Regions from separate parts of the Martinezella sp. CNPSo 3957 genome, predicted to be linked through region 3. Evidence: predicted binding sites of a transcription regulator. Region 3 holds the regulator's gene; each other region holds the start of a gene.
The links. Region 3 encodes PhoB, which activates phosphate uptake and scavenging genes when phosphate is short. Its sites were predicted from a motif close to TGTCATNNANCTGTCAT; they were not measured.

Region 1 (7,302 bases), on a different contig from region 3:
CTCCGGTTTCGACGCCGGCATACGGTTCGGCGAACGCATCGCCGCCGACATGATCGCTGTCCCCATCGGGCCTCGCCAGCGGACGGCGATCGTCGGCTCGCCCGAACATTTTCAGCGTTTTCCCAAACCGCTCACGCCCCACGATCTGAAGGATCACCCCTGCATCCGCTACCGTTTCGCGAGCGGCACTTATTATCGCTGGGAGTTCGAGCGCGGGGGCATCGAGCTGGAGATCGAGGTGCAGGGGCCGCTCACGCTTGGCGATCTCGATATCATGCTGGATGCCGCTATCAATGGCTCCGGTCTTGCCTTCGTATTTGAAGATCACGCGCTACCGGCCTTGCGGGATGGCCGGCTGATCCGCGTGCTTGAGGACTGGTGTCCTTATTATCCCGGCTTCTTTCTCTATTATCCGAGCCGCCGGCAGTTGCCGACGGCTCTACGCGCCTTCGTCGATTTCGTAAAGGCCGACGCCATCCGCCAGGGCTGAGTTGACGGCGTCAGACTTGCGGCTTCATCACCGGAAAATCGGGGAAATGCTTCTCGAACTTGCGTGCCCAGTCCGTCAATCCCGCATGGTCCTCTTCCCATTGCCCTTCGAAGCGGAGCTGCAGATAGCCGACGAGAGAGGCAAGCGCGAAATGGCCCGCATGCAGCTTCTTGCCGATTTTCGGCGGCTCGGCATCGAGATGGGTGAGGGCGCGGCTGACCTTCGTCCATTGCCGGTCGATCCAGGGCTGGTGCTGTTTTTCAGGCTCACGAAGGCGCCGCTCGTAGACGATCGACAGCAGGCACTCGTTGGTGCCGTCGATCAGCGCTTCCAGAACCTCGATTTCGGTGCGCTTGCCCGCCTTCGAAGGATAGAGCCCGCCCTCGCGCCGGTCGAAATAATGCATGATGGCGCGGCTGTCGAAAATGGCCTCACCGTCGCCGGTCAGCAATGTCGGGATCTTGCCAAGCGGGTTGTTGTCGATGAGCAGCGTCGGACCGGCATTCGTGTCGACATGGATTTCCTCGAGCTTGATGCCGAGATGGCGGGCCGCCATGCGCACCTTGCTGGAGAAGGGGGAGGTGGACGAGCAAAGAAGTCTCATGAAATCACCTGTGGGATATGTATGTGAAAAGTCTCAATGTTCGCCACGCAGCCAGAAGGCGCGCTGCGAGGCGAAGCGGTCCTGCGCCAGCAGATCCTTCAAAGCCGGCAGCAGCGCGTGCAGCTCGTCCTTGAGCGTGAAGGGCGGGTTGACGATGATAAGGCCGGAGCCGGTAAGCCCGGTGAAGCCGCGGTCGCTTTTGACGCTCAGCTCGGCGCAGAGCATCTTCGGAATTTCCAGTGCCTGCAGCGCCTCGTGAAATGGCTTGATCGGCGCGTCCTTCTTGATCGGATACCAGAGGCAATAGGTGCCGCCGGGAAAGCGGCGCCAGGACTTTGCGAGGCCGTCGATCAGCCGCTCATACTCGCCTTCTTCCTCGAAAGGCGGGTCGACGAGCACGATGCCGCGCTTTTCCTTCGGCGGTAGATGCGCGCCGAGCGCCAGCCAGCCGTCGAGCTCGGTAATGCGGGCATGATGATCGCCCTCGAACAGCCGGTGCAGCCGCTGGAAATCGTCCGGATGCAGTTCCATCGCCGAAAGCCGGTCCTGCGGGCGAAACAGCATGCGGGCGAGTTTCGGCGAACCTGGGTAAAGCCGGAGTCCGCCTTCCGGATTCAGCTCGCGGATCGCGGCGAGGTAGGGTTCCAGCAGATCGGCCACCTGCGGCACGAGTTCCGCCTCCAGCACCCTGCCGATGCCGTCGCGCCACTCGCCGGTCTTCTGCGCTTCCTCGGAGGAGAGATCGTAGAGCCCGATGCCGGCATGCGTGTCGAGGACGCGGAACGCCTTGTCCTTGTTCTGCATGTAGCGGACGAGGCGCGCGAGAACAGCGTGTTTCAAGACATCGGCAAAATTGCCCGCGTGGTAGATGTGCCGATAGTTCATTGTCGGTGAAGTCCGCATGAATTGTTGAGATGGGCCGGATTGTCTCTAGTGGCCGGACATCGGTTGAAATATACAAACATCATGAACATTGCGACCCCCATCCAAGCCAAATCGCGCATCGGCCACACAGCCTGTCCGCATGACTGTCCCTCCACCTGCGCGCTGGAGGTCGATCTGACTGAAGACGGCAGGATCGGCCGGGTTCGCGGGGCCAACGACCATTCCTACACCTCGGGCGTCATCTGCGCCAAGGTCGCGCGCTATGCCGAGCGGCTTTACCATCCCGATCGCTTGATGAAGCCGCTTCGCCGCGCCGGCGCCAAGGGCGAGGGGCGCTGGCAGGAGCTTTCCTGGGACGCGGCACTGGATGAAATCGCCGAAGCCTTCGTGAAGGCGGAAGCGAAAGACGGCAGCGAGGCGATCTGGCCTTATTTCTATGCGGGAACGATGGGCTGGGTGCAACGTGATTCCATCGAGCGGCTCCGCCATGCCAAGCGCTATTCCGGTTTCTTCTCGTCGATCTGCACCAATCCGGCCTGGACCGGCTTCACCATGGCGACAGGCGTGCTGCGCGGCCCCGATCCGCGGGAAATGGGTCGCACGGATTGCGTCGTCATCTGGGGCACGAATGCCGTGGCGACGCAGGTCAATGTCATGACCCATGCGGTGAAGTCCCGCAAGGAGCGCGGCGCCAAGATCGTCGTCGTCGATATCTACGACAACCCGACGATGAAGCAGGCCGACATGGCCTTGATCGTCAAGCCGGGCACGGATGCGGCCCTTGCGTGCGCCGTCATGCATATCGCCTTTCGCGATGGCTATGCCGACCGCGACTACATGGCCAAATATGCTGACGATCCCGCCGGCCTCGAAGAGCATTTGAAGTCGAAGACCCCGGCATGGGCCGCTGATATCACCGGCCTTTCGGTCGACGAGATCGAAGCCTTCGCCAAGCTCGTGGGAACGACGAAGAAGACTTACTTCCGCCTCGGCTACGGCTTTACACGTCAGCGCAATGGCGCGATCGCCATGCACGCGGCAGCCTCGATCGCCACAGTTCTCGGTTCCTGGCAATATGAGGGTGGCGGCGCCTTTCATTCGAACAGCGATATCTTCCGCATGGACGCGAGCGAACTCACCGGCCGCGCCATGAAGGATCAGGATATCCGCATGATCGATCAGTCGCAGATCGGCCGCGCTTTGACGGGCGATGCCGTGGCGCTGCGCCATCGCGGCCCGGTGACCGCGATGCTTATACAGAACACCAATCCGGTGAATATCGCACCGGAGCAGCGGCTGGTGAAGCGCGGCTTTGCCCGTTCCGATCTCTTCGTGGCGGTGCACGAGCAGTTCATGACCGATACGGCCGACATGGCCGATATCGTCATTCCCGCCACCATGTTCGTCGAGCATGACGACATCTACCGGGCCGGCGGGCAGAACCACATTCTGCTCGGCCCGAAGCTTGTCGAGCCGCCGCCGACCGTGCGCAGCAATCTCTTCGTCATCGAGGAGCTCGCCAAGCGCCTCGGCGTTGCGGATCGCCCCGGTTTCGGCTTCTCCGCCCGCGAGATGATCGACAGGATTCTGTCGAGGAGCGGTCTGCCGGACTACGATTATTTTCTCGAGCACAAATGGTTCGACCGCCAGCCGGATTTCGAGGAGGCCCATTTCATCAAGGGCTTTGCCCATCCCGACGGCAAGTTCCGCTTCCGTCCGGATTGGATCAACCAGCCGGCGCCGAACCGTCCGCCAGCGTCGGTCGGATTGCTCGGGCCGCATGTCGAGCTGCCGGAGTTTCCGGATCAGGTCGATGTTATCGAGGTGGCCGATCCCGAGCATCCGTTCCGGCTCGCGACCTCGCCGTCGCGCAACTTCCTGAATTCGAGTTTCGCGGAAACGAAGACGTCGCGGCAGAAGGAAGGCCGTCCCGAGGTGATGATCAATCCCACCGATGCCGAGCGGCTCGATATCGTCAATGGCGAGCTGATCCGCATCGGCAATGGCCGCGGCGATATCCGACTCCACGCCCGCGTAACGACGGAGGTGAAGCCGGGCGTGCTGATCGCCGAGGGGCTGTGGCCGAACAAGGCTCATGTCGACGGCGAGGGGATCAATGTGCTTACCGGCGCGGACCCCGTCGCGCCCTATGGCGGCGCCGCTGTCCACGACAACAAGGTATGGCTTCGCAAGGACGTGGCATGAGTAAATTCGAAAACGCGAAAGCTGAAATCGTCAGCGAAAAGACGCTGGCGGATCAATGGACTCGGCTGAGCACATTCGAGGTCGACTACACGGATTCGCAGGGCGAAAAACATCGGCTGAAGCGCGAGGTCTATCATCGCACGCCGGCAGCCTGCATCCTCCTCTATGATCCCAAACGCGAAACCGTGGTGCTCGTTCGGCAATACCGTCTGCCAGCCCAGTTGGTCGGCGAGCCGGTCTGGATGATCGAAGTGCCCGCCGGATTGCTCGACGGCGACCAGCCGGAAGCCGCGATCCGCCGCGAGGCCATGGAAGAGACCGGCTTTCGCGTGCGCGACGTCCGCTTCCTGTTCAAGGCGATGACCTCGCCCGGCTCATCGACGGAGGTCATTCATTTCTTCGCCGCCGTGATTGACACGTCCGACCGTGTTGCCGATGGCGGCGGGCTTGCGGAAGAGCATGAGGATATAGAGGTGCTGGAAGTTCGCCTGCCCGATGCGATTGTGATGATCGAGACAGGCGACATCTGTGACGCCAAGACGATCATGCTGCTGCAATGGGCGGCCTTGAATGTTGCCAGCCTGAAATAGGCGGCTGCGTGGGTGGGAGCTTGCTCTCCCATTCATCACATTGTCACGAATCGAGCTTACCGGGGCGGGCGGCCGAAGACACTCGAATGCTTCCGCCCTTCCTTCGCTTATGGATATTTCAGGAGAAAGCCGATGTGGCTCAGCAATTTCACGCTCGTTCTTCCTCATGAAGTCGTCGAGAAGGGTGCAGTGCGCATTGAGGACGGCGTGATTGCTGAAATCCGCTCGGAGCCGGTGGAGCAGCCGACTTTCGACGGCGGTGGCCGCCTGCTGATGCCGGGCTTCGTCGATCTGCATTGTGACATGGTGGAGCGCGAGATCGCGCCGCGGCCGAATGCGATGATGCCGATCGATTTCGGCATTCACGAACTGGACAAGAAGCTGGCGGCGGCCGGCGTCACCACGGCCTTTGCGGCGCTCTCCTTTGCGACCGAAAGCGTCTACGGCCACGTCCGCTCGCTCGAAACCACCTCGGCGGTGATCCGCGGCATCGGCGGCCTGCGCGATGAGCTCCTGATCGACCACCGTGTCCATGCGCGCTACGAAATCACCAATCTCGGCGCGGCGCCGACCCTGGAGCGGCTGCTGGAAGACGGCTCCGTCGATATGATTTCGCTCACCGACCACACACCGGGGCAGGGGCAGTATAACGACATCGAAAGCTATATCCGCAGCATGTCCGAGCGCCGGTCCATGTCGCGCGAGGCGGCCGAGGAGGTCGTGGCAAAGCGCATCGCACAGCGCGAGGATCCTGAGATCGAACGCAAGCTGCATGACGTGGTTGAACTTGCGCTGAAGCACAAGCTATCGCTCGCCTCGCATGACGACGACAGTGCCGAAAAAGTCGCCGCGATGCACGATCTCGGCGTGACGATCAGCGAGTTTCCGGTGACGGGACCTGCCGCGGAGGAAGCCTGCCGTCGCGGTCTCTGGACTTTGATGGGCGCGCCGAACGCACTGCGCGGCCAGTCCATGTCCGGCAATCTCAGCGCCCTGGATGCGGCGCGCTCCGGCCTGCTCGGCATCATCGCGGCTGATTATCACCCGGCGGCCTTTGTGCCGGCGATCTTCAAGATCGCCGATGTTGTTGCCGGCGGTCTGCCGGCGGCTGTTGCGACGGCAACCGCCAACGCTGCCCGTTCGGCCGGTCTAACGGATCGCGGTGAGATTGCTGTCGGTCAGCTTGCCGATCTGGTCGCCGTCGAGCCCGGCTCGGTTCACCGTATCCGCGCCACCTTCCGCGGCGGCCGCATCGTCTATAGCGACGGCACCCTGCATCCGCTGATGGCAATTGCGGCTTGAGGAAGGGCGATTGAGAGCGGCGGATGAGGGGACTGTTTGCCGCCGGAATTCCTTATTTAACCTGCGTCGCCAAGTAGTGACAAAATCTGCCGTCCATCGACAGCAGGTGTTTTGCCGAGGCTTATGGCCTTGCCGCCTTCCATCCTGACCTTGCCTTCCGCCAGCAGCCGCAGCGATTGCGGATAGAGCTGATGCTCGACCGTAAGTACGCGGGCGGCAAGGCTGTCGGCGGTATCGTCGGTCAAGACAGGCACGGCAGCCTGGCCGACGACAGGACCTTCGTCCATGCCTTCGGTGACGAAATGCACGGTGCAGCCGGCGATGCGCATGCCGGCGTCGATCGCGCGCTGATGCGTGTGCAGGCCGGGGAAAAGCGGCAGGAGGGAGGGATGGATATTGATGATCCGGCCCTCATAGGCCTGGATGAAGCGGCCGGAAAGCAGCCGCATGTAGCCGGCGAGGCAGATGATATCGGGCGAGAGGGCTTCCAGCTGCGAAAGGATCGCCTCTTCATGGGCTTCCTTGCTGGCAAATTCCTTGCGCACGAAAGCGAAGGTCGCGATGTCCTCCGCCGCAGCCTTTGCGAGACCACCCGCATCAGCCTTGTCGGAAATGACGCCGACGATCTCGGCCGGATAGTCCGCTGCCTTCGTGGCCTTCAAAAGAGCCAGCATGTTGGAGCCGCCACCCGAGATGAAGACGACGACGCGTTTGCGCGGCGTGGTCATAGAGCGAGCGTGCCCTTGTAGACGGTGCCGGGAGCGCCTTCTTCACGGGCGACCATGCGGCCAAGGGTAACGACCGCTTCGCCTTCAGCTTCAAGCGCGGCCTTTACGGCGTCGACGTTTTCCTGAGCGACGACGACGATCATGCCGATGCCGCAATTGAAGGTGCGCAGCATTTCTTTGTCCGCGACGCCGCCCACCTTGGCAAGCCACGAGAAGACCGGCGGCACCTTGACCGCAGCGAGATCGATTTCGGCGGCCAGACGCTTCGGCAGTACGCGCGGAATATTCTCCGGAAAGCCTCCGCCGGTAATGTGGGCGAGAGCTTTGAGGGCATGGGTTTCGCGGATGGCTTTCAGCAGCGGCTTTACATAAATGCGCGTCGGCGTCAGCAGTGCTTCGCCGAGCGCCTTGCCTTCGGCGAAGGGAGCCGGCGCATCCCAGCCGAGCCCGGAAAGCTCGACGATCTTGCGCACCAGCGAAAAGCCGTTGGAATGAACG
Region 2 (7,302 bases), on a different contig from region 3:
GCTCGCCTCGTCGGGCGCACCGGCCGCGATCGTCTGGCCCTTCCAGGGCAAGGATGGCCCGATGGGCAAGGCGCCGCTGGAGCTCGGCACGCGCGCCAACATCATGGCGACCTCGGTAAAGTTTCATCCCGTTGAGGATATTCTCGCCATCGGCTTCATCGACGGCATGATCTTGGCGGTCCGCATCGGCGACGCAAAGGAAGCGCTCTTGCGCCGGCCCGGCAAGGGTGCGATCACATCGATGAGTTGGAGCAAGTCCGGCAAGCTGCTCGCCTTCGCCTCCGAAGCCGGCGACTGCGGCGTTGTGGACATCTCCGGTTAAAGCAATTCCAGGAACAGTGTGCAGCGGTTTTCCGTCCGGAGTTGCGTGAAAACATTGAGATGCAGAAAGATAGGATCATGCCCCAGCCAGGAACGGCAATCGCCGAAAATTCTCCTGCCCTAGCCGAAAACGTCTGGGACGTGATCCGCTGCGAAGCCGCCGAGCTTGCTGCGCGCGAGCCGACGCTCGCTCCTCTGCTGCAGGCGCAATTGCTTGGCGGAATCTCTGATGCTGAAAGCCTTGCCAACGTACTGGCGGCACGCCTCTGCGTTGTCAGGATCGAGCATGGCGACATGCTTTCGCTGCTGTCCGACGTACTGAGGCGATATCCCGCCATCCTGCAGGCGACCGAAGCGGATCTCGTTGCCGTGCGGACCCGCGACCCCGCCTGCACCACCTATCTGCATGCGCTTCTGAACCTGAAGGGCTTCCATGCCCTGCAGACACACCGCATCGCCCATGCGCTCTGGACGGAGGGCCGCAAGGAAATCGCAAGCTGGCTCGCCAACCTCGTTTCGCTCGTCTTCGGCCCGGATATCCATCCGGCCGCGAAGATCGGCACCTCGATCATGCTCGACCACGGCTCCGGTATCGTCATCGGTGAGACCGCCGTCATCGAGGATGAGGTGTCGATCCTGCAAAACGTCACGCTTGGCGGCACCGGCAAAGAGAGCGGCGACCGTCACCCGAAAATCCGCCACGGCGTGATGATCGGCGCCGGCGCCAAGATCCTCGGCAACATCGAAGTCGGTGCCTTCAGCAAGGTTGCCGCGGGCAGCGTCGTGGTCAAACCCGTGCCGCCCCATTGCACTGTCGCCGGCGTCCCGGCGGTGGTCGTGCGCATCCATCGCGCCGACGAGATCCCTGCCGAGACGATGGATCAGAATATCTGATTTCACCTGAATGAAGGAGCGTGGCCACCTCGTGGTTCGAGGCATCGCCGTTTTCGCGGCGCTTAACGGCGCTGCACCTCACCATGCGGTGAAGCAGGCTCCATGGCGAGGCACGCAAGATCAGCCCTCATGCCGAGGAGGCCCCGAAGGGCCGTCTCGAAGCACGAGGGCGGGTGAGGAAACACCCCGCTGGCAGTCCGTGACATAAGGTAGCACCGTAAACGCTCCGCACAGGCGTCTGGTAGCGTTCTGCATCCAGTATAGCAGAATCAAGTGCTTACCGGAGATGCCATATCAGCGGCGGAATCGCTTGCCCGCACCCTTCATGGAATTGTCATCCTCCGTTGATAGCTCGGAAGGGTTCTCTATGCCCGGCGTGGCGCAAATTCGCCGGAGCAATGCCCCCACCCGAAGAGGATATGACGATGACCAGTCTTTCACGGCGCGCGCTTACAACCGGCAGCGCGCTTGGCCTTATTTTGCTCTGTTCCACCGCCGGTGCCGCTGACGTAAGCCCGGCACCGAATACCGCGACCCCCATCAAGCATCTTGTCGTGATCTTCCAGGAAAACGTCTCCTTCGACCATTATTTCGCGACCTACCCCAAGGCCGCGAATGTCGATGGCGAACCGGCGTTCAAGGCGGCCGACAACACGCCGACGGATATCAATACGCTCGCCAATGCCGGCCTTCTCGACAACAACCCGAACAAGACCAACACGGCAAACGGTGCCGATGCCGCAGCCCCTTTCCGGCTCGACCGCACGCAGGCGGCAACCCAGTCGCAGAACCATGGCTATACCGCCGAACAGGCCGCCTACAATAACTTCGCCATGGACCTTTTCCCGGCCAATACCGGCCGTGGCACCAAGGGGGCTGCCGGCGCATTCGGCACCAAGGGGCAGGTCATGGGCTATTATGACGGCAACACCGTCACCGCCCTTTGGAACTACGCCCAGCACTATGCGCTGAACGACAATTCCTTCTCCACCAATTTCGGCCCCTCGACCCCCGGCGCGCTGAACCTGATTTCCGGCCAAACCAACGGTGCCATTCTGCCACCCGGCTACACGCTGGAAAGCGATGGTACCTATTCCAAGGGCCGCATCGTGCCTGACGGCAACGGCGGCTGGACCGCGATCAGCGACTTCGATCCCACCGGCGATGTCTGCTCGGTCGGCCAGACGGCACTGATGTATGGCAAGAACATTGGCGACATGCTGAACGAGCACAAGATCACCTGGGGCTTCTTCGAAGGCGGCTTCGACCTTTCGCTAACCAACCCGGACGGCACGACGGGTTGCAAACGCGCGACCACGTCGACCGTCACCAAGGTCAATTACACCGACTACATTCCGCATCACCAGCCGTTCCAATATTATGCCTCGACTGCCAACCCGACGCATGCGCGCCCCTCTTCTGTGGCGGCGATCGGCACGACGGATGCAGCAAACCATCAGTACGACATGAACGACTTCTATGCGGCCCTGAAGAACGGCAATATGCCCACGATCAGCTTCCTGAAGGCGCCCGCCTATCAGGACGGCCATGCCGGATATTCCGACCCACTCGACGAACAGGAATTCGTAACTGAGGTGGTCAACACCGTTCAGAATTCGCCGGATTGGAAGGACACCGCCATCATTATCCTCTACGACGATTCCGATGGCTGGTATGACCATGCCCATGCTGTCGTCAATCCGTCGAAAATCCCCGTCAAGGGCTATGACGTGCTGAGCGGCGACGGCTGCTCCACCGGTACGCCGATGCCAGGCGTCGACGGCCAGCCGGCCCAGGGGCGCTGCGGCTATGGCACCCGCCAGCCGCTGCTCGTCATCTCGCCCTATGCCAAGGTCAACTTCGTGGATCACACGCTGACGGACCAGACCTCCGTCATGCGCTTCATCGAGGATAACTGGATGGCGGGTGCCCGCCTCGGTGGTGGCTCCTTCGATGTGCTCTCGGGCTCGCTGAACACCATGTTCGACTGGTCCAAGGGTGACGCGCAGAAGCTGATCCTCGATCCGAAGACCGGCAACCAGGCATCTTAAGACTATCAGGGAGACGGAAATGCCCTCGATCAACCGCCGTCTCCTGCCGCTCCTCGCACTTGCGGGCCTCTCGCTCGCGGGTGCGGCTGTCGGCATGGCAAGCGAACCGGCGGCCCGTGCTTCGGCAACCGACGACTATGACGATCAGGCACCGCTCAGCGCGGTGGCGCAGCTCGGCAAAAAGCTGTTCTTCGATCCCTCGCTCTCGGGCGGCGGCCAGATGTCTTGCGCCACGTGCCACGATCCGGCCAACCACTATGCGCCGGCCAACGGTCTTGCCGTGCAGCTCGGCGGCTTGCAGCTTGACCAGCCCGGCATCCGCGCCGTGCCCAGCCTCGCCTACAAGATCTCGACCCCATCCTTCTCGATCGGCGAGGAAAGTGCCACCGACGAGGCCGCGGAAGCCTCGCCGATGACCGAAGCATCGGGCGTGGCGCTAGCCAACGCCCCCGCCGTCACCAGTCCGCTGGCGGCACAGGCCGTCGTCAAAGCCGATGCAGCAGCGGCCAATCTCGTGCCGCAGGGTGGCATGTTCTGGGATGGGCGGGTCGATTCGCTGGAGGAACAGGCCCTGCAGCCGATGATCTCGCCCTTCGAAATGGCGAATGCCGATGCGGCCACCGTCTATACCAAGCTGAAGAAGGGATACGGCAAGGATATTTCGGCGCTCTTCGGCGACAATATCCTCAACGATCAGGACATGACGATCTCCGAGATCGGCTTCGCGCTTGCCCGCTACCAGATCGAGGATCGCTCCTTCCACCCCTATACCAGCAAGTATGACTACTATCTGCGCGGCAAGGCGGTGCTGACGGATGCTGAGGCGCGGGGTCTGAAGCTCTTCGACGACGCGAGCAAGGGCAACTGCGCCTCCTGCCATCTCGACAAGATGACCGGCGATGGGCAGATGCCCAACTTGACCGATTTCGAATTCGAGGCGCTCGGCGCACCGCGCAATCCGACGATTCCGGCCAATACCGATGCGCGCTACTACGACACCGGGATTTGCGGTCCGTTGCGCAACGACACCTATTCCGCCCAGCAACAGAATTGCGGGCTGTTCAAAACACCGACGCTGCGCAATGTCGCTGCCCGCCACGTTTTCTTCCACAATGGCGTCTACCGCACACTGGAGGATGTCACCCGCTTCTACGTCAAGCGCGATACCAATCCGGAGGAAATCTATCCGAAGGATGCAAGCGGCAAGGTGCTGAAATATGATGATCTGCCGGCGCGGTATCAGGCCAATATCGATGTCATCGACGCGCCGATGAACCGCAAGCTCGGCGATGCCCCTGCCCTGAACGATGCCGAGATCGCCGATGTCGTTGCCTTTCTGAAGACGCTGACGGATGGCTACGACCCGGCGAAGGATGGCATAAAGGCCGCCAATTAGGAACGCCTCCGCCCGGATGGGCGAAGACGTATGAAAACCTCAAAGCTGTTCGTGCGTTTACGCAGCCTTTGATATCGGCGGCTGTGCGAGTTTGCGGCCGCTGGCGACGATCATGCCCGCGGCACTATCGAGCCAGCCTTGCTTGAGCTCGAGAGCAAGGAAGCGCTCGCGCTGGAATGGGCCAGGCATGACGAGATGGCGGGTCTTTGCGGCAAAGAAGCCGAAACGCTCGTAGTAAGGCGCATCGCCGACGAGCAGGATCGCGCCGTGACCGCGCTTCTTGGCTTCCATGATGGCTGCGCGCATCAGCGCCGAGCCCATGCCCTTGCCTTCATAGGCAGGATCGACCGCCAGCGGGCCGAGCAGCAGCGCATCGACGGGACGGGTTTCGCGATCGACGCCGGCTTCGACGTTCCACAAGCGGACCGTGCCAACGACATGACCGGCACGATCGCGCGCGACCAGTGCCAGGCCCTCAGCCGGCACGCGGCCCTGGCGCAGCTTTTCCGACGACTTCTTGCGGCGGCCGGGACCCATGGCGCGATCCAGCAGGTTTTCGCGCGCAACGACATCGCCTGCATTTTCCAGGTCGAGAGTGAATGTGGACGGCGCAAAGAATGCGCGGACAGAATCAAGAACAGCGGCCATCTTGGCCTCCCGTGCCCAATACCGTTATCAGCGGCGGTGACAGACTATTGTAAGGGTGCCGCCCCGGCTGGCTACGGGGGCGGCTTTATCGAACTTTAGACCCTTAGGGACCTTAGATAATGTAGGCCTTCAGCGGATCGAAACCGTTGAACGCCACAGCCGAGTAGGTCGTGGTGTAGGCGCCGGTGCCTTCGATCAGGACCTCGTCGCCGATGGTGAGCGACACTGGTAGCGGATAGAGGTTCTTCTCATAGAGCACGTCGGCCGAATCGCAGGTCGGACCGGCAATGACGCAAGGCTCCATTTCGTCGCCGTCGCGCGTGGTGCGGATCGGGTAGCGGATCGCCTCGTCCATGGTTTCGGCGAGACCGCCGAACTTACCGATGTCGAGGAAAACCCAGCGAGCGGCATCGTTGTCCGACTTCTTCGAAATCAGGACGACTTCAGCCTTGATCACGCCGGCATTGCCGACCATGCCACGGCCCGGCTCGATGATCGTGTGCGGGATCTGGTTGCCGAAATGGGCGCGCAGAGACGCAAAGATCGCCTTGCCATAGGCTTCGGCCGACGGAACGTCGCGCAGGTACTTGGTCGGGAAACCACCGCCCATGTTGACCATCTGCAGGTGAATGCCCTGCTTGGCGAGCGAGACGAAAACGCGCTTGGCATCGGCCAGAGCATCGTCCCAGGCGTCGACCTTGGTCATCTGCGAGCCGACGTGGAAAGACACGCCATAGGATTCCAGACCCAGCTGATGGGCATAGACGAGAACGTCGACGGCCATCTGCGGAACGCAGCCGAACTTGCGCGACAGCGGCCATTCGGCACCTTCGCCATCGGTCAGGACGCGGCAGAACACGCGGGCGCCGGGCGCGGCACGGGAAATCTTCTCGACTTCCTCATGGCTGTCGACGGCAAAGAGGTTGATACCGAGCGCATGCGCACGGGCGATATCGCGCTCCTTCTTGATGGTGTTACCGAAGGAAATACGAGCCGCGGTCGCGCCGGCATCGAGCGCCATTTCGATTTCAGCGACGGACGCGCAATCGAAGTTGGAGCCGAGGCTTGCGAGCAGACGCAGCACTTCCGGAGCCGGGTTGGCCTTGACGGCATAATAGATGGCGCTGTCCGGCATGGCATGACGGAAGGCGTGAAAATTGTCGCGGACGACGTCGAGATCGACCACCAGGCAAGGACCGTCCGGACGTCGGGTAGCGAGGAAATCGCGAATACGTTGCGTGGTCATGTCAATTCCCTTTCAATTCCAAAGGCTCCGGGGAAAACCCAGAGGACAAAGGGCGACGCTCACTCGCTCAGGAACCAGCCGGTGGAGACCCCGGTACCGTGCAAATGCGCGAAGCGCGGATGATGAACGAGTGCCGCAAGCGGCGCTAATTCGCTTTGTCTGCCATGGATTGGAGGGAATATCCCAACCGCACTTCCGGCAATGAAGGTGTGCCTCTTCAGTATCCCCGGCTGATGGAAAGCCGGGAGAGAACAAAAAGGCCCGCACCGTCGTTGCTTCAGATGTCCTCGCATTTTTCGGTTGGCCGAAATAGCGACTGGAGGGGTTAGTTCCAGGTACCTTACCGATTTTCTCACCACATCGAGGATCGGCGGACACCCACGGGCACGTGCGACTTTGGGCTGATCGGGAAATAGGAACATTCGCGGTAATAATCAAGAATTTTTTTCAGCCATGCCCGAAAAAAATAATTGAACAAATCAAAGCATTTTGTTCAACATCCGGAAACAGTTAGCGGGAGGCTTCACCATGGACACTTTGACCCGGATTCGCGCCTTTATCGACGTGGTCGAAGCCGAAGGATTTTCGGCAGCTGCGCGGAAGACCGGCCGCTCCAAGGCGCTCTTGTCGAAATATGTTCGCGAACTGGAAGACGAGCTGGGCGCGCTGCTCTTGAACCGCACCACGCGTCAGTTCTCCATGACAGAGGCCGGTCATACCTATTATCGCACCGCCTCCGATATCCT
Region 3 (7,302 bases):
TCGATGGCAAGCTCGTCGCCAACCCCTACAAGAAGTGGTCTGAGATCAATCCATCGCTGCCGGATTTTGAAATTGCTACCTATATTCCGGGTGAGAAGCACGGCACGCGCGAAGTCTTCGAAGAGAAGGTGCTTGCCGCCGGCTGCAAGGCTTCGGGCGCCGCCGATGTGATCAAGGCTGCAGTCTCCGACGCCGCTCAGCAGGCCAAAAAATGCGTTGCCGTGCGTAAGGATGGCGTCGCCGTCGATATAGACGGCGACTATCCCGAAACGCTGGCCCGTATCAATGCCAACAAGCACGGCATCGGTGTGTTCGGCTTGTATTTCTTCCAGAACAACGCCGACAAGCTGAAGGTAGCCACCGTCAACGGCATCGTGCCTTCGGGTCAGACGATTGCCGATGGCACCTATCCGGTATCGCGGCCGCTGTTCTTCTACGTCAAGAAAGCCCATCTGGGTGTCATCCCTGGGCTCAAGGAATATGTCGATTTCTTCACGAGCGATCAGATGATCGGACCTGAGAGCCCGCTAGCGGAATATGGCCTCGTGCCGGCGCCGGATGCTGAGCGCGACCAGATCCGTAAGGATGTCGCGGTCGGGAAGATCATGTGAATGCGGAAGGGTCGGGCACCGGTGCGGCTTTCCGCCACGCCGGGGTTCGCCGGGGAATGGGAATGAGTGTATCGCTGCTGCTGCTCTGCTTGTCGGTCTTCGGCGCCTCCGCTTTCGTGCTGGGGCGGGTGAGGGCGGCTGCGCTGTCGGGTGGCAGGTCCTCGTCCATGCATTCCCGGCTCGGCTATCACGGTGCCTATGCCGCTATCTGGGCGGTGCTTCCGCCCTTAGCGCTCGTCTGCGTCTGGCTGATCGCCGGCCCCATCGTCATCGACCGCCTGGTGACGAAATCTTTCCCGGAGGAGGTTCAGTCTCTTCCACCGGCCGAACTCAATCTCAGCTACGGCATGGTGCGCAGCATCGCTCGCGGCATGCGCATGCTCGATAGCCAGGAGCTCGCCGATGTCGATGCAGGCAAGGCCGATCTTCAGTTGCTGCTGGCGCAGAAGGGCGTTCCGCTTGCCGTTCGCCCCACGGGCTACATGATCGACGCTGCCAACAAATATAATGGCATGCGCGAAGTGAGCCGCACAGTCATGTCGGCAGCGGCGATCGTTCTGTCGCTGCTTTGCGCAGCCCATGGCCTTCGCGCCATCGCCCCGCGTTTTCGCGCCCGCAATCGTGTGGAACAGGTCATTCTCGGGGCACTGATCGTCGCTTCCTCCATCGCAGTGCTGACGACGGTCGGCATCGTCGTTTCCATGCTTTCGGAAGCGGCACGCTTCTTCGGCATGGTGCCGGCCAGCGAGTTCTTCTTCGGCACGGTCTGGGACCCGCGCTTCGCCGGCGCCGGCACGCAAACTTCAGGCACCTTCGGCCTGATCCCGCTGCTGGCGGGCACGATCTATATCGGGCTCGTCGCCATGCTCTTCGCCGTGCCCATCGGTCTGTTCGCGGCGATCTACATGGCTGAATATGCCTCGGCGCGCGTCCGCTCCATCGCCAAGCCGATGCTGGAGGTCCTAGCCGGCATCCCGACGATCGTCTACGGCTTCTTTGCCCTTGTCACCGTCGGCCCCTTCCTGCGCGATATCTCCGCCGAGATCGACGGTCTGATGACTGGAAACTACAGAAGCTTTATCGAGGCACAGAGCGTTTTGACGGCCGGCTTCGTCATGGGCGTCATGCTCATCCCTTACGTTTCCTCGCTGTCGGACGATATCATCATGGCCGTGCCGCGCTCGCTGCGCGACGGTTCGCTTGGCCTCGGCGCCACGCGGTCGGAAACGGTCAAGCGTGTTCTGCTGCCGGCCGCCCTTCCGGGCATCGTCGGCGCACTGCTGATGACCGCGTCGCGGGCGATCGGTGAAACCATGATCGTGGTGCTGGCAGCCGGCGTTGCCGCGCGCATGCAACTCGATCCCTTCGAGCCGATGACGACTGTCACCGTGAAGATCGTCAACCAGCTGACCGGCGATCTGGAATTCACCTCGCCGCAGACGCTCGTCGCCTTTGCACTCGGGATCACGCTGTTTTTCCTGACGCTGTGCCTCAACGTCTACGCGCTCTACATCGTCCGTCGATATAGGGAGCAATACGAATGAGCGGTGTCGTATCCTCCTCTCAGCTCAACATGCCGCGTGGCCTGACGCCGGGTGCGTCGGTGCGCCGTGATATCGGTATCAAAAAACGCTATGCTGCCGAGCGCCGCTTTCGCGCCTATGGGATCACGGCTGTCATTTTCGGTCTCGTCTTCCTTATGATCTTGGTCTCGACCGTGGTCCGCACCGGCTACACGGCTTTTGTTCAGACATCGATCACCTTGCCGATCGAATTCACCGAGAAGGTGATCGACCCTGCAGCCAAGCGCGCCAGCGATCCGAAGGTTCTGATCGCTGCCAACTACCCGGTACTGGTGCGCGATGCACTGGTGAAGGCGCTTGGTATCGATCCGGCCAATCGCGCTCTCGTTCGCGAGGCAACGGCGATGGTGTCGGACAGTGCCAGGATCGCGCTGCGCGATAGGGTCGTCGCCAATCCCTCGATCATAGGGACGACGCAGAACGTCACCTTCCTTGCCAGCTCCAATATCGATTCAGCCAACAAGGGCCAGATCGATCTGACGGTCGATGAGAAGGATCGCAAGATATCCGACCGCCAGGTCGCCTGGATGAAGCAACTCAGCGAAAGCGGTGCGCTTTACAAGGCCTTCAACAGCGGTCTCTTCCTGTCGGGCAATTCGAGCCGACCCGAAGCCGCCGGGCTCGGCGTCGCTCTGATCGGCTCGTTCTACCTGATGCTGACCGTTCTCGTGCTTGCCTTGCCGGTCGGCGTCGCCGCCTCGATCTATCTGGAGGAGTTCGCACCGAAGAACCGGCTGACGGACCTGATCGAGGTCAACATCAACAATCTCGCGGCCGTCCCATCGATCGTCTACGGCCTGCTGGGTCTCTCGGTCTTCATCAACATGATGGGACTGCCGCGCTCTGCCTCGCTGGTCGGCGGTCTCGTGCTGAGCCTGATGACGCTGCCGATGATCATTATCGCCACACGCTCGGCGCTGCGGGCCGTACCGCCGTCGATCCGCAGCGCGGCGCTCGGTCTTGGTGCATCGCGCATGCAGATGGTCTTCCATCACGTGTTGCCGCTTGCGATGCCGGGCATTCTGACGGGCACGATCCTCGGGCTTGCGCACGCGCTTGGCGAGACTGCGCCGCTGCTTCTGATCGGCATGGTCGCTTTCGTCGCCAACTATCCGGCATCGCCGCTCGAACCTTCGACGGCGCTGCCGGTGCAGATCTACATGTGGGCGAGCGAAGCCGAGCGGGCCTTTGTCGAAAGGACGTCCGGCGCCATCATCGTGCTTCTCTTCTTCCTCGTCGCGATGAACATCGGCGCCATCCTGCTGCGCCGCCGCTTTGAGCGGCGCTGGTAAGGGAGGGCGCACGAAATGAACATGATGACGGAAGCCGCCAGCGAAAAAGCATTGTCCAGGAAGATGATGACGATCCCCTACAAGATGATCGGCCAGGACGTTTCTGTGTTCTACGGCGACAAGCGGGCGCTCTTTGACGTCAATTTGAAGATCCGCGCGAATACGGTCACGGCTTTGATCGGCCCTTCCGGTTGCGGCAAGTCCACCTTCCTGCGCTGCCTCAACCGCATGAACGATACGATCGAGACCTGCCGGGTCACCGGCAAGATCACGCTCGACGATCAGGATGTCTACGACGACAGCATCGACGTGGTGGAGTTGCGCGCCCGCGTCGGCATGGTCTTCCAGAAGCCCAACCCATTTCCGAAGTCCATCTATGAGAACGTCGCCTATGGTCCGCGCATCCATGGCCTGCATCGCTCAAAGGCCGATCTCGAGCATATCGTCGAGAGCAGTCTTCAGAAGGCCGGTCTCTGGGGCGAGGTGAAGGATCGGCTCCATGATGCCGGCACGAGCCTGTCCGGCGGCCAGCAGCAGCGTCTGTGCATCGCCCGCGCCGTCGCGGTCAGTCCGGAGGTCATCCTGATGGACGAGCCATGCTCGGCGCTCGATCCCATCGCAACCGCCAAGGTCGAGGATCTCATCCACGAGCTGCGGGAGAATTTCACCATCGTCATCGTGACGCATTCCATGCAGCAGGCAGCCCGCGTCTCGCAGCGTACCGCAATGTTCCATCTCGGCCACCTGGTCGAGGAGAACGACACCGATAAGATGTTCACCAATCCCGACGATTTCCGCACGCAGGATTACATCATGGGCCGTTTTGGTTGATGATGTCAGGCGCGCGGCTCATTTCACACAGTTCACCTTGAGGATAGAAAAATGGTCTCCACTCACATTCTCTCTGCCTATGACGAAGACCTGAAGTTCCTGACGCGCCGCATTGCTGAAATGGGCGGCCTGGCAGAGCAGATGGTTAGCGATAGCGTACGCGCGCTGGTCAACAGCGACACTGCCCTGGCCCAGAAGGTCATCTCCGACGACGTCGTTCTCGACCATGCCGAGCGCGAAGTCGGCGACAAGGCGATCGTCACCATCGCCCGCCGTCAGCCGATGGCGGCTGACCTGCGTGAAATCATGGGCTCGATCCGCATCGCCTCCGATCTGGAGCGCGTAGGCGATCTCGGCAAGAACACCGCAAAGCGCGTCATCGCCGTGCAGGGCACCGGTGTCCCGCGCCGTCTCGCTCGCGGCATCGAGCATCTCTCCGAACTGGCGCTGAGCCAGCTCAAGGAAGTTCTGGATGTCTACGCGACCCGCTCGCCGGACAAGGCCGTGTCGATCCGCGAACGCGACGAGGAAATCGACGCCATGTACACCTCGCTCTTTCGCGAGATGCTGACCTACATGATGGAAGATCCGCGCAACATCACCACCTGCACGCATCTTCTTTTCTGCGCCAAAAACATTGAGCGCATCGGCGACCACGCCACCAACATCGCCGAGACGATCTATTACATGGCGACGGGCGCGCAGCCGGAAGGCGAGCGCCCGAAGGACGATACCGCCAATACCGTCGGCGCAGTGACGGAATAATCCGAAAGCGAAGAAAGGAGACCATAGGCGCATGGTTCCGAGAGTTGCTGTTGTAGAAGACGAGGAAGCGCTCAGCGTTCTGCTGCGCTACAATCTTGAGGCCGAAGGCTTCGAGGTAGACACGATCCTCAGAGGCGATGAGGCCGAGCTGCGTCTCCAGGAGCGCATCCCCGACCTCCTGATCCTCGACTGGATGCTCCCCGGCGTATCCGGCATCGAGCTCTGCCGCCGGCTGCGTATGCGGCCGGAGACGGAGCGTCTGCCGATCATCATGCTGACGGCGCGCGGCGAGGAAAGCGAGCGCGTGCGCGGGCTTTCGACCGGCGCGGACGATTATGTCGTCAAGCCGTTCTCGACGCCGGAGCTGATGGCTCGCGTCAAGGCGATGCTGCGGCGTGCCCGCCCGGAGGTTCTCTCCACGGTGCTGCGCTGCGGCGATATCGAGCTGGATCGCGAAACCCATCGCGTCCACCGCAAGAGCCGCGAAGTGCGGTTGGGGCCCACGGAATTCCGCCTGCTGGAGTTCCTGATGTCCTCGCCGGGCCGCGTCTTCTCGCGTTCGCAGCTGCTCGACGGCGTATGGGGTCACGATATCTACGTCGACGAACGCACGGTCGACGTCCATGTCGGCCGCCTGCGCAAGGCGCTCAATTTCTCCAATATGCAGGATGTCATCCGCACCGTTCGCGGCGCGGGCTACTCCATGGAGGCCTGAGCGGGGATACCCGATCAGGCATTCGACATAGCGGCGGAAACAGAAAACGGGCCCCAGGGCCCGTTTCTTTTATCTCATCGATGGCGCGTCTCAGCCGCGTGGTTGCGCTGGCCGACGGCGTTCATGCACCGGCTGGTAGGCCAGGCGCTGATGGTAGGTGCAGTAAGGCGACGAATCTGGGCTCTCGTTGCCGCAGAAATGGAAATCGTCCTTCAGCGGATCGCCGACCGGCCACTTGCAGGTACGCTCCGTCAGTTCCGTCAGGCCGAGGCGACGGGAGATCGGAACGACGACGTTCGATGCCGGGCGATACTGGATTTCATTGACGGAATCGATCTCGATCTCTTCCTTCAGCATGGTTGCGCCCTGCTGGCGGGCAACCACCGTGCGGGTAGCAACGCGCGATCCGTAGGTCGCAGCGCGAGGTGCCGCTGCGCTGCGCTTCGGCGTGCGCGCTGCGGTTGTCGTGCCGCCCGCCTTCGCTCGGCCGGGGAGGTTCAGGCGATGCACCTTGCCGATAACGGCATTACGGCTCACGCCACCGAGCTGCGCAGCGATCTGGCTGGCGCTCAATCCTTCGGACCATAGCTTTTTCAGCTTCTCGACGCGTTCGTCTGTCCAATTCATGCCCTGTCTCCGCTGTCGCGTTTCCGATGGCAGAATCCCTCACCATTGCCTCGCATGGTATCGAGGCGCGAAACGCTCTAAAATTGTGGTGACTAGTTCCGCCGCATGCAGTCTAGCAATTGGTTTTTAACCTAGTGTGAGGCTGACTCCGTGACAAGAGTCGCGGGAATCTTGAGGAATCGATTTCGAGGTTTTCCCCAACTTGCTGTCCGGGCGTGGCATTTCTGCCATAGGCGCCGCCCGATGCATCTCTTTTGCCGGCAAGCGTTTTCTCGCACCTGCTAAAACGGCAGTTTTGTTGACATCGCGGTGCAAAACATCAATAGTGCCCAAGCCGCCGCAAGGCGGCATTTTTGATTTTTTCGGACCCGTTTCATCAAATGGAAGCGATCGGTCCTTAAAGTTGTGATCAGGAGATATGGCCATGGCCGAGACCACGCCGCTTTACGACACCTACTTGCGCGCTCCGCTGCGGTTCGAGCGAGGCGAGGGCGTCTGGCTGGTCACTGAGAATGGCGAACGCTACCTCGATTTCGCAGCCGGCGTCGCGGTCAATTCGCTCGGTCATGCTCATCCCCATCTTGTCGCCGAGCTGAAGGCGCAGGCCGACAAGGTCTGGCACCTGTCCAACCTCTATGAGGTGCCCGGCCAGGAGAAGCTGTCGAAGCGGCTGACGGAGGTGACCTTCGCCGACAAGGTGTTCTTCACCAATTCGGGCGCGGAGGCGCTGGAGTGCGCCATCAAGACTGCGCGGCGCTATCAGTTCGCCAAGGGGCATCCCGAGAAGTTCCATATCATCACCTTCGAAGGCGCCTTCCACGGCCGCACCATCGCAACGATCGCCGCCGGTGGCCAGGAGAAGTATATCGAAGGCTTCG
Region 4 (7,302 bases), on a different contig from region 3:
AATGCGAATGCTCTGAAGGCATTGCTCAGCGATGCTTCGGCTTACGAGGTCGTCGAAGCCTCGGCACCCCGCCAGCGCGGTCACGGTCGCGAGTTCATCGCGGTCAACGCGCCGGAATTCGCTCCCTGGTCGGCGTGATCCTTTCGGGATTGGAATGAGAAAAGCTGCCGCCCTGATGAAGGGCGGCTCTTTTTTTGGCGGCGACTCAGTGGGTCTGCCTTCGGTCGCGAAGCGGCGACAGGCAGAAGGGAACGATATGAGAAATCGCTGTCAAAACAGTGATTAAAGGCTGCGGATATGCGGTCTTTGCCACAAAAATGCGTTAATGCACCATCAATGCGTTGCCCTGATGGTGTTTTTGCGGCTAGAAACGCCAGCGAGAGAGAACGCCGTCTCCGCAACGACGGTTATGGGACAGTCATCCGATGGGTTTTGCAAGGTCTGAACGCATGAATATCACAGCACGGGCTTTGCTCGTATCGTTCCTTCTGGCCGGTACCGGTGTGGTGGTGACAGGGTGTAATACGAAGAAGGATATCGACATCACCAAGCTTGGTGTCGAGACCGATCCGCCGGAGATGCTCTACAATCAGGGCCTTGCCAACATCAAAGCTGGCAACATGACGGAGGCTGGCAAGAAGTTCGATGCCATCAATCAGCAGCAGCCTTTCTCCGAATGGGCGCGCAAGGCATTGGTGATGAGCACCTTCGTGAAATACCGCACAGGCCGGTATGACGACGCGGTGCAGACCGGCAATACCTATCTCAAGCAATATCCCGGCTCGGAAGATGCCGACTATGTGCAATATCTGGTCGGTTCGTCCTATGCCAAGCAGATCGTGGACGTGACGCAGGACCAGCGTGCTGCACAGCAGACGATCGAGGCGATGACCAAGCTCGTCAACACCTATCCGAAGTCGCAATATGTCAGCGACGCTCAGGAAAAGATCCGCTTTGCCAAGGACCAGCTTGCCGGCAAGGAAATGCAGGTCGGCCGTTATTATCTGGAGCGCAAGGATTATCTGGCTGCCATCTCCCGCTTCCGTGTGGTGGTGGAGCAGTATCCGACGACGAACCAGATCGAAGAAGCGCTGGCGCGACTCGTCGAAGCCTATTATGCAATGGGTATTGTTCCCGAAGCCCAGACGGCCGCCGCGGTTCTCGGTCACAACTATCCGGACAGCCGCTGGTATAAGGATTCCTATCAGCTGCTGCAGAAGGGCGGCGTCGAGCCGAGCGAAAATTCGGGCTCGTGGATTTCCAGGGCGGGCAAGAAACTTCTTCTTGGGACGTGAGATTGAGCACAGATGCTGATCCAGCTTTCGATCCGCGATATCGTTTTGATCGAGCGGCTGGATCTTGCCTTCGAGTCCGGGCTTTCGGTTTTGACCGGCGAGACGGGTGCGGGCAAATCCATCCTGCTTGACAGCCTGTCGCTGGCCCTGGGCGGGCGTGGCGATGGCGGGCTTGTGCGCCATGGCGAGGAGCGCGGTCAGGTGACCGCTGTGTTCGATGTCGGCACGCAGCATCCAGCCCGCAAGCTTCTGCGCGAAAACGGCATCGATGATGACGGCGATTTGATTTTCCGCCGCGTTCAATCCGCCGATGGCCGCACCAAAGCCTTTGTCAACGATCAGGCGCTCAGCGTTCAGCTCATGCGCCAGATCGGGCAGCTCCTTGTCGAAATCCACGGTCAGCATGATGACCGAGCGCTCGTCGATACGGATGCGCATCGCACCTTGCTCGATGCCTTCGCTGGCCTCGCCGACGAGGCACAGGAAGTCGGCAGGCTTTACAAGATCTGGCGCGATACCGATCGCACGTTAAGGAAGCATAGAGAGCAGGTTGAGAGGGCCGCCCGCGAAGCCGACTATCTTCGCGCCTCCGTCGAGGAATTGGAGAAGCTCTCGCCGCAGGACGGCGAAGAAGACGAGCTTGCCGAAAAGCGCTCGCGGATGATGAAGGCCGAGCGTATTGCCGGCGATATTGCCGAGGCCTCCGAATTCCTCAATGGCAACGCATCGCCCGTGCCGCATATCGCCTCGCTGGTGCGCCGGCTGGAGCGAAAGAGTCATGAGGCACCTGGCCTTCTGGAAGATACCGTCGCATTGCTGGATGCCGCTCTCGATCAGCTTTCCAACGCGCAGATGGAGGTTGAAGCCGCGCTGCGCAAGACGGAATACGATCCCCGCGAACTGGAGCGGGTCGAAGAGCGCCTCTTTGCGTTGCGGGGCGCCTCGCGTAAATATTCCGTACCGGTGACCGAACTGCCGGCCCTGGCCGCACGCATGATTTCCGATCTTGCAGATGTCGATGCCGGCGAGGAGCGGCTGGCACGGCTTGACGCCGAGCTCGCCGCTGCAAAGGCGGCTTACGACGTTGCCGCGCGCGGCCTGTCGGAGAAGCGCCGCCACGCAGGCGAGGCGCTTGCAGCGGCCGTCATGGCCGAATTGCCAGCCCTGAAGCTCGAGCGTGCGCGTTTCATGGTGGAGATATCAAGCGATCCCGAAGCCGGAACGGCCGATGGCATCGATGTCGTCGAATTCCACGTTCAGACCAACCCCGGTACGCGTCCAGGCCCGATCACCAAGGTTGCTTCCGGAGGCGAGCTGTCGCGCTTTCTCCTGGCATTGAAGGTTGCGCTCGCCGATCGCGGCTCGGCGCCGACCCTCGTATTCGACGAAATCGACACCGGTGTCGGTGGCGCCGTCGCCGATGCGATTGGCCAGAGGCTGAAGCGCCTGTCCGATCGCGTACAGGTGCTGTCGGTTACCCATGCACCGCAGGTCGCCGCTCGCGCCGCAACGCATCTCCTGATCTCCAAGGGGCCGGTCGCGGATGGCTCGGAAAAAATTTCCACGCGCGTCGCCACCATGGAGCCGAAGGATCGCACCGAGGAAATCGCACGCATGCTTGCCGGCGCTTCTGTGACCGAAGAGGCGAGGGCGGCCGCCAAACGCTTGCTGGCCGGCAACGGCTGATCTCACGACTGTCCATGGAGCAGATATCGGCGACGATCTGCCGCCGGCATCTCGCTCGGTCTTTCGGCAGTCCTGCGTCACATGTCCTTCATCGTCCCCGGCTAGGCAGGCTAGAATCCGGAGACCGTCAATGCACTCGACCGTACAGCCAAATCGCCCCAAAATCGCGGAAACCGTTATCCACCCGACGGCGAAGATAAGAGATTCGCGCATCGGCAGATGCTGCGAGATTTTGGAAGACACATCTCTACACGCGGCCGAACTCGGGGATTTCTCCTATCTGGGCCCCCGCTGCATCGTCGGCGACGCAACGATTGGAAAATTCTGCGCCATTGCGGCAGAGGTGAGGATCGGTGCTCCCAATCACCCGATGGACCGCCCGTCCATGCATCGCTTCACCTATTGCCCGGAATATTACTCGGCGGACGCCGTGCGGGATCATGCGTTTTTCGATCGGCGGAAGGAAGACCGCGCTGTCATCGGCAATGACGTCTGGATTGGTCACGGCGTGATCGTTCTGCCGGGCATAAAGGTTGGAAACGGCGCCGTGCTTGCAGCAGGCGCTGTCGTCACGAGAGATGTCCAACCATATACGATCGTCGGCGGTATTCCCGCGAAATTCATTCGAGAGCGCTTCACGCGAAGCATTGCAGAGAGACTTGAGTCCATTGCCTGGTGGGATTGGCCGTTCGAAACAATCATCGAGCGGCTTGCTGATTTTCAATCAAGCGACATAGAAGCCTTTTGCGAGCGCTGGTCTTGATCCGCGTCTGCGCGACATGCATCAGAGCCGGCACTTAGGATCGATCATATCCTCCGCGGACCCGCGGGATTTGTGTGTTTTGTTTATTCTCGCCAGAACATAGAAACCATGCTGCCCGTCAGGCAATACGGCGCCAAAGACGCCGACGACCACGTTTTCCATATTTGAACGGGCGCCATCGATGCCATCCGCGACGAGCTGCAGCGGGTTCAAATTCGAGAGGTCATCGGCCGTATGGAAACTTGCCCACCAGCCAGCTCGGGTCTTCAGGTCCGTAAACCGGCCGCTTTCGATCTCCGTCACATGAGCCTTCAAGAGCGCCCTGAAGCGAGGTGTCTCGCACCCCATATGAATGTGAAGCCGATCTTGCGTGCGCCAGCTGGCGGCGTTTATCGCCAGAGCAAAATTCTGCCTCGAAGCCTTCGTTGCACGCGGATCGATTGCCGATAACTCTTTCCACGCTTCCTCAAAATAGTTCGGCGCTCCTGCGGTCAGAAGGCGAGGGTCCTCGATACCGGGGACGTCGGCGAGGGGCGCAAGAATGGTTCGTTCTTTGTCAGCCGGTTCGCGAAGGACAACGTAGGACGACAGCGGATCCGGCGACTCCACTATTTTGAGGCACGGATATGGCGATCCTGTCAGGGTGGAGTTGATCTCACAAGCTCTAACGACCAGCCCCAAGGCAGAGCGGCTGACGAACGAGCTCATGATCAAGACTGCACCGATGAGAGAAATGGAGAGAACGGCAAGACGATACTTCATGCGTGATTTCGAATTTCTGCTGACGATCCGATCATTTCCAGAGGTCTCGCTCTCATAATAACTTATCTTAAATCCCCTGCGATACTCGGGAAAGAGCTGCTGCTCGGCAATTGGAAAGAGAATTCCACCAAGGCTGGCTCGATGCTGATATTCCCGCACCTGTAACATCAAGAACGGCCGATCATGGCGTAACGTTGTCGTGAACGCTACCATCATGGTCATTGCCGTTCGGTAACTGAAATGCAGATTTTTCCCTTTGTTTTTACGTGCTCCGGGTCGAAAACCGCTTCGCACTTTTTGCTGAAGTGCTCTAAAACATCTCCGAAATCGGGGAGTGTAGATTCATGAGCACCGAGCAGAAGCCCGTGGAAGATTTGAGCGAAGAGGAAGCGGCCGCAGCGCTTGCCTATCTGGCTGCAGAGATCGCGCGCAACGACGCGCTTTATCATGGCAAGGATGCGCCGGAGATTTCGGATGCCGAGTATGATGCGCTGAAGCGGCGCAATGATGCGATCGAGGCCCGGTTTCCCGCATTGATTCGCGCCGATAGCCCATCACGCCGGGTCGGTGCCGCACCCTCGGAGACCTTTGCGCCTGTCGTCCACGCCAGGCCGATGCTCTCGCTCGACAACACATTCTCCCAGGAAGATGTCGAGGATTTCGTCGCCAGCGTCTATCGCTTTCTCGGTCGCCTGCCTGACAATTCCATCGCCTTCACCGCGGAGCCGAAGATCGACGGTCTTTCGATGTCCATCCGCTACGAGAACGGCCGCATGGTGAGCGCCGCGACGCGCGGTGACGGCACGACAGGCGAGAATGTCACCGCCAATATCAGGACCATCAAGGAAATCCCTCAGACTTTGCCAGCGGGCGCTCCTTCGGTCGTCGAGGTGCGCGGTGAGGTCTATATGGCCAAGAGCGACTTCCTGGCACTCAACGCGCAGATGGAGGCCGAGGGCAAGCAGACCTATGTCAATCCTCGCAATACGGCCGCCGGATCGCTGCGCCAGCTCGACGCGAAGGTGACGGCCAGCCGCAAGCTGAAGTTCTTTGCCTATGCCTGGGGCGAGATGTCCGACATGCCGGCGGATACGCAATACGGCATGGTGCAGACCTTCAAATCCTGGGGCTTTCCCGTCAACCCGTTGATGGAGCGTTTGAATTCGGTTGCCGATATTCTCGCGCATTACGATCAGATAGGGCTGCAACGGCCCGATCTCGATTACGATATCGATGGCGTCGTCTATAAGGTCGACAGCCTGGAACTGCAGGCTCGCCTTGGTTTCCGCTCCCGCTCGCCGCGCTGGGCGACCGCGCATAAATTTCCGGCGGAACAGGCATTCACGCGTTTGGTCGGTATCGATATCCAGGTCGGCCGCACCGGCGCCCTGACGCCGGTCGCGCGCCTCGAGCCGATTACGGTCGGCGGCGTCGTGGTGACCAATGCGACCCTTCACAATGCCGACTACATCAAGGGCATCGGCAACAAGGGCGAGCCGATCCGCGATGGCCGCGATATTCGTGTCGGTGACATGGTGATCGTCCAGCGCGCAGGCGATGTCATCCCGCAGATCGTCGATGTCGTGCTGGAAAAGCGAGAAGCGTCAACTGCGCCCTACGAGTTCCCCAAAGTCTGTCCGGTTTGCGGAAGCCACGCGGTGCGCGATATCAACGAGAAGACTGGTAAGGTCGATGCCGTCACACGTTGCACCGGCGGGTTCATCTGCCGGGCGCAGGCGACCGAGCATCTCAAGCATTTCGTTTCGCGCAATGCGTATGACATCGAGGGTCTGGGCTCGAAGCAGATCGATTTCTTCTTTGAGAGCGAGGATCCGGCGCTACAGATAAAGACCGCGCCTGACATCTTCACCCTGGAAAAGCGCCAGCAGACGTCACTGACGAAGCTGGAAAATATCGATGGTTTCGGCAAGGTCAGTGTTGGCAAGCTTTATGCCGCGATCAATGAGCGGCGCCAGATCGCCCTGCATCGCTTCATCTTCGCGCTCGGTATTCGCCATGTCGGCGAGACGACGGCGAAGCTTCTGGCGCGGTCCTACGGCACTTATGCGGCCTTCGAGGCAGGGATGAAGGAAGCGGCACCCCTTAGCGGCGATGCGTGGAACGACCTCAACAATATCGAGGGCATCGGCGAGGTAGTGGCGCGCGCCATCGTCGAATTCTACAAGGAGCCGCGGAATACCGAAGTCATCGCGAAGCTCCTGGAGGAGGTGCAGCCTCAAGAAGCGGAGCAGCCGGTGACTTCGGGCAGTCCGGTGGCCGGCAAGACCGTCGTCTTTACGGGCTCTCTGGAAAAGTTCACCCGCGACGAAGCCAAGGCGAAGGCCGAGAGCCTGGGCGCCAAAGTTTCCGGCTCCGTGTCGAAGAAGACCGATATCGTCGTGGCGGGGCCGGGCGCTGGCTCCAAGCTCGACAAAGCGCGCGAGTTCAACGTCCAGGTCATGACCGAGGACGAGTGGCTGGATTTGATCGGCTGACGATCGGCGCGGCGGAAATCCCGTCCGCCGCGCCTTGCTTACTCAGAATCTCAGCCGTGCCATCGTGAATGCGTCCACATATTCGCCATTGCGGAAACCGAAGGCGCGTAGACGTCCCTCGGTTTCGAACCCGAATTTCTCGTAAAGGCCGATCGCCGGCGCGTTGTCGACATAGACGGTCAGTTCCAGCCGTTTGATCGCCAGCCAGTTGTCCGCGGTATCGATGAGAGCGCCCAATAGCGCGGAGCCGATGCCGCAGCCCGTAAAATCGTCATGTACGCCCATACCAATATTACCGCTG

Region 1: AC13QE_RS09365 (alpha-D-ribose 1-methylphosphonate 5-triphosphate diphosphatase) is a predicted target of PhoB. The motif match lies at 4,805-4,821, and genes of this name have one in related genera.
Region 2: AC13QE_RS23545 (phospholipase C) is a predicted target of PhoB. The motif match lies at 1,537-1,553, and genes of this name have one in related genera.
Region 4: AC13QE_RS06735 (DapH/DapD/GlmU-related protein) is a predicted target of PhoB. The motif match lies at 3,057-3,073, and genes of this name have one in related genera.

Annotation. Positions count from the first base shown of each region.
Region 1 covers NZ_JBXSOU010000003.1:189,570-196,871, reverse strand. Annotated here, with positions in the region: gene AC13QE_RS09390 (LysR family transcriptional regulator) at 1-490, shown strand, start outside; gene AC13QE_RS09385 (glutathione S-transferase) at 501-1,094, opposite strand; gene AC13QE_RS09380 (23S rRNA (adenine(2030)-N(6))-methyltransferase RlmJ) at 1,128-1,979, opposite strand; gene AC13QE_RS09375 (molybdopterin-containing oxidoreductase family protein) at 2,061-4,184, shown strand; gene AC13QE_RS09370 (NUDIX domain-containing protein) at 4,181-4,774, shown strand; gene AC13QE_RS09365 (alpha-D-ribose 1-methylphosphonate 5-triphosphate diphosphatase) at 4,907-6,076, shown strand; gene purN (phosphoribosylglycinamide formyltransferase) at 6,133-6,804, opposite strand; gene purM (phosphoribosylformylglycinamidine cyclo-ligase) at 6,801-7,302, opposite strand, start outside.
Region 2 covers NZ_JBXSOU010000011.1:132,859-140,160, reverse strand. Annotated here, with positions in the region: gene AC13QE_RS23555 (WD40 repeat domain-containing protein) at 1-322, shown strand, start outside; gene cysE (serine O-acetyltransferase) at 400-1,215, shown strand; gene AC13QE_RS23545 (phospholipase C) at 1,641-3,266, shown strand; gene AC13QE_RS23540 (cytochrome-c peroxidase) at 3,286-4,662, shown strand; gene AC13QE_RS23535 (GNAT family N-acetyltransferase) at 4,720-5,310, opposite strand; gene odc2 (ornithine/lysine decarboxylase) at 5,423-6,556, opposite strand; gene AC13QE_RS23525 (LysR family transcriptional regulator) at 7,085-7,302, shown strand, end outside.
Region 3 covers NZ_JBXSOU010000005.1:120,567-127,868, reverse strand. Annotated here, with positions in the region: gene AC13QE_RS14355 (substrate-binding domain-containing protein) at 1-611, shown strand, start outside; gene pstC (phosphate ABC transporter permease subunit PstC) at 674-2,155, shown strand; gene pstA (phosphate ABC transporter permease PstA) at 2,185-3,486, shown strand; gene pstB (phosphate ABC transporter ATP-binding protein PstB) at 3,502-4,317, shown strand; gene phoU (phosphate signaling complex protein PhoU) at 4,369-5,082, shown strand; gene phoB (phosphate regulon transcriptional regulator PhoB) at 5,114-5,797, shown strand; gene AC13QE_RS14325 (GcrA family cell cycle regulator) at 5,888-6,424, opposite strand; gene AC13QE_RS14320 (hypothetical protein) at 6,551-6,850, opposite strand; gene AC13QE_RS14315 (aspartate aminotransferase family protein) at 6,849-7,302, shown strand, end outside.
Region 4 covers NZ_JBXSOU010000002.1:318,842-326,143, forward strand. Annotated here, with positions in the region: gene lpxC (UDP-3-O-acyl-N-acetylglucosamine deacetylase) at 1-138, shown strand, start outside; gene AC13QE_RS06725 (outer membrane protein assembly factor BamD) at 426-1,295, shown strand; gene recN (DNA repair protein RecN) at 1,308-2,981, shown strand; gene AC13QE_RS06735 (DapH/DapD/GlmU-related protein) at 3,112-3,744, shown strand; gene AC13QE_RS06740 (CDP-diacylglycerol diphosphatase) at 3,766-4,728, opposite strand; gene ligA (NAD-dependent DNA ligase LigA) at 4,851-7,001, shown strand; gene AC13QE_RS06750 (GNAT family N-acetyltransferase) at 7,044-7,302, opposite strand, start outside.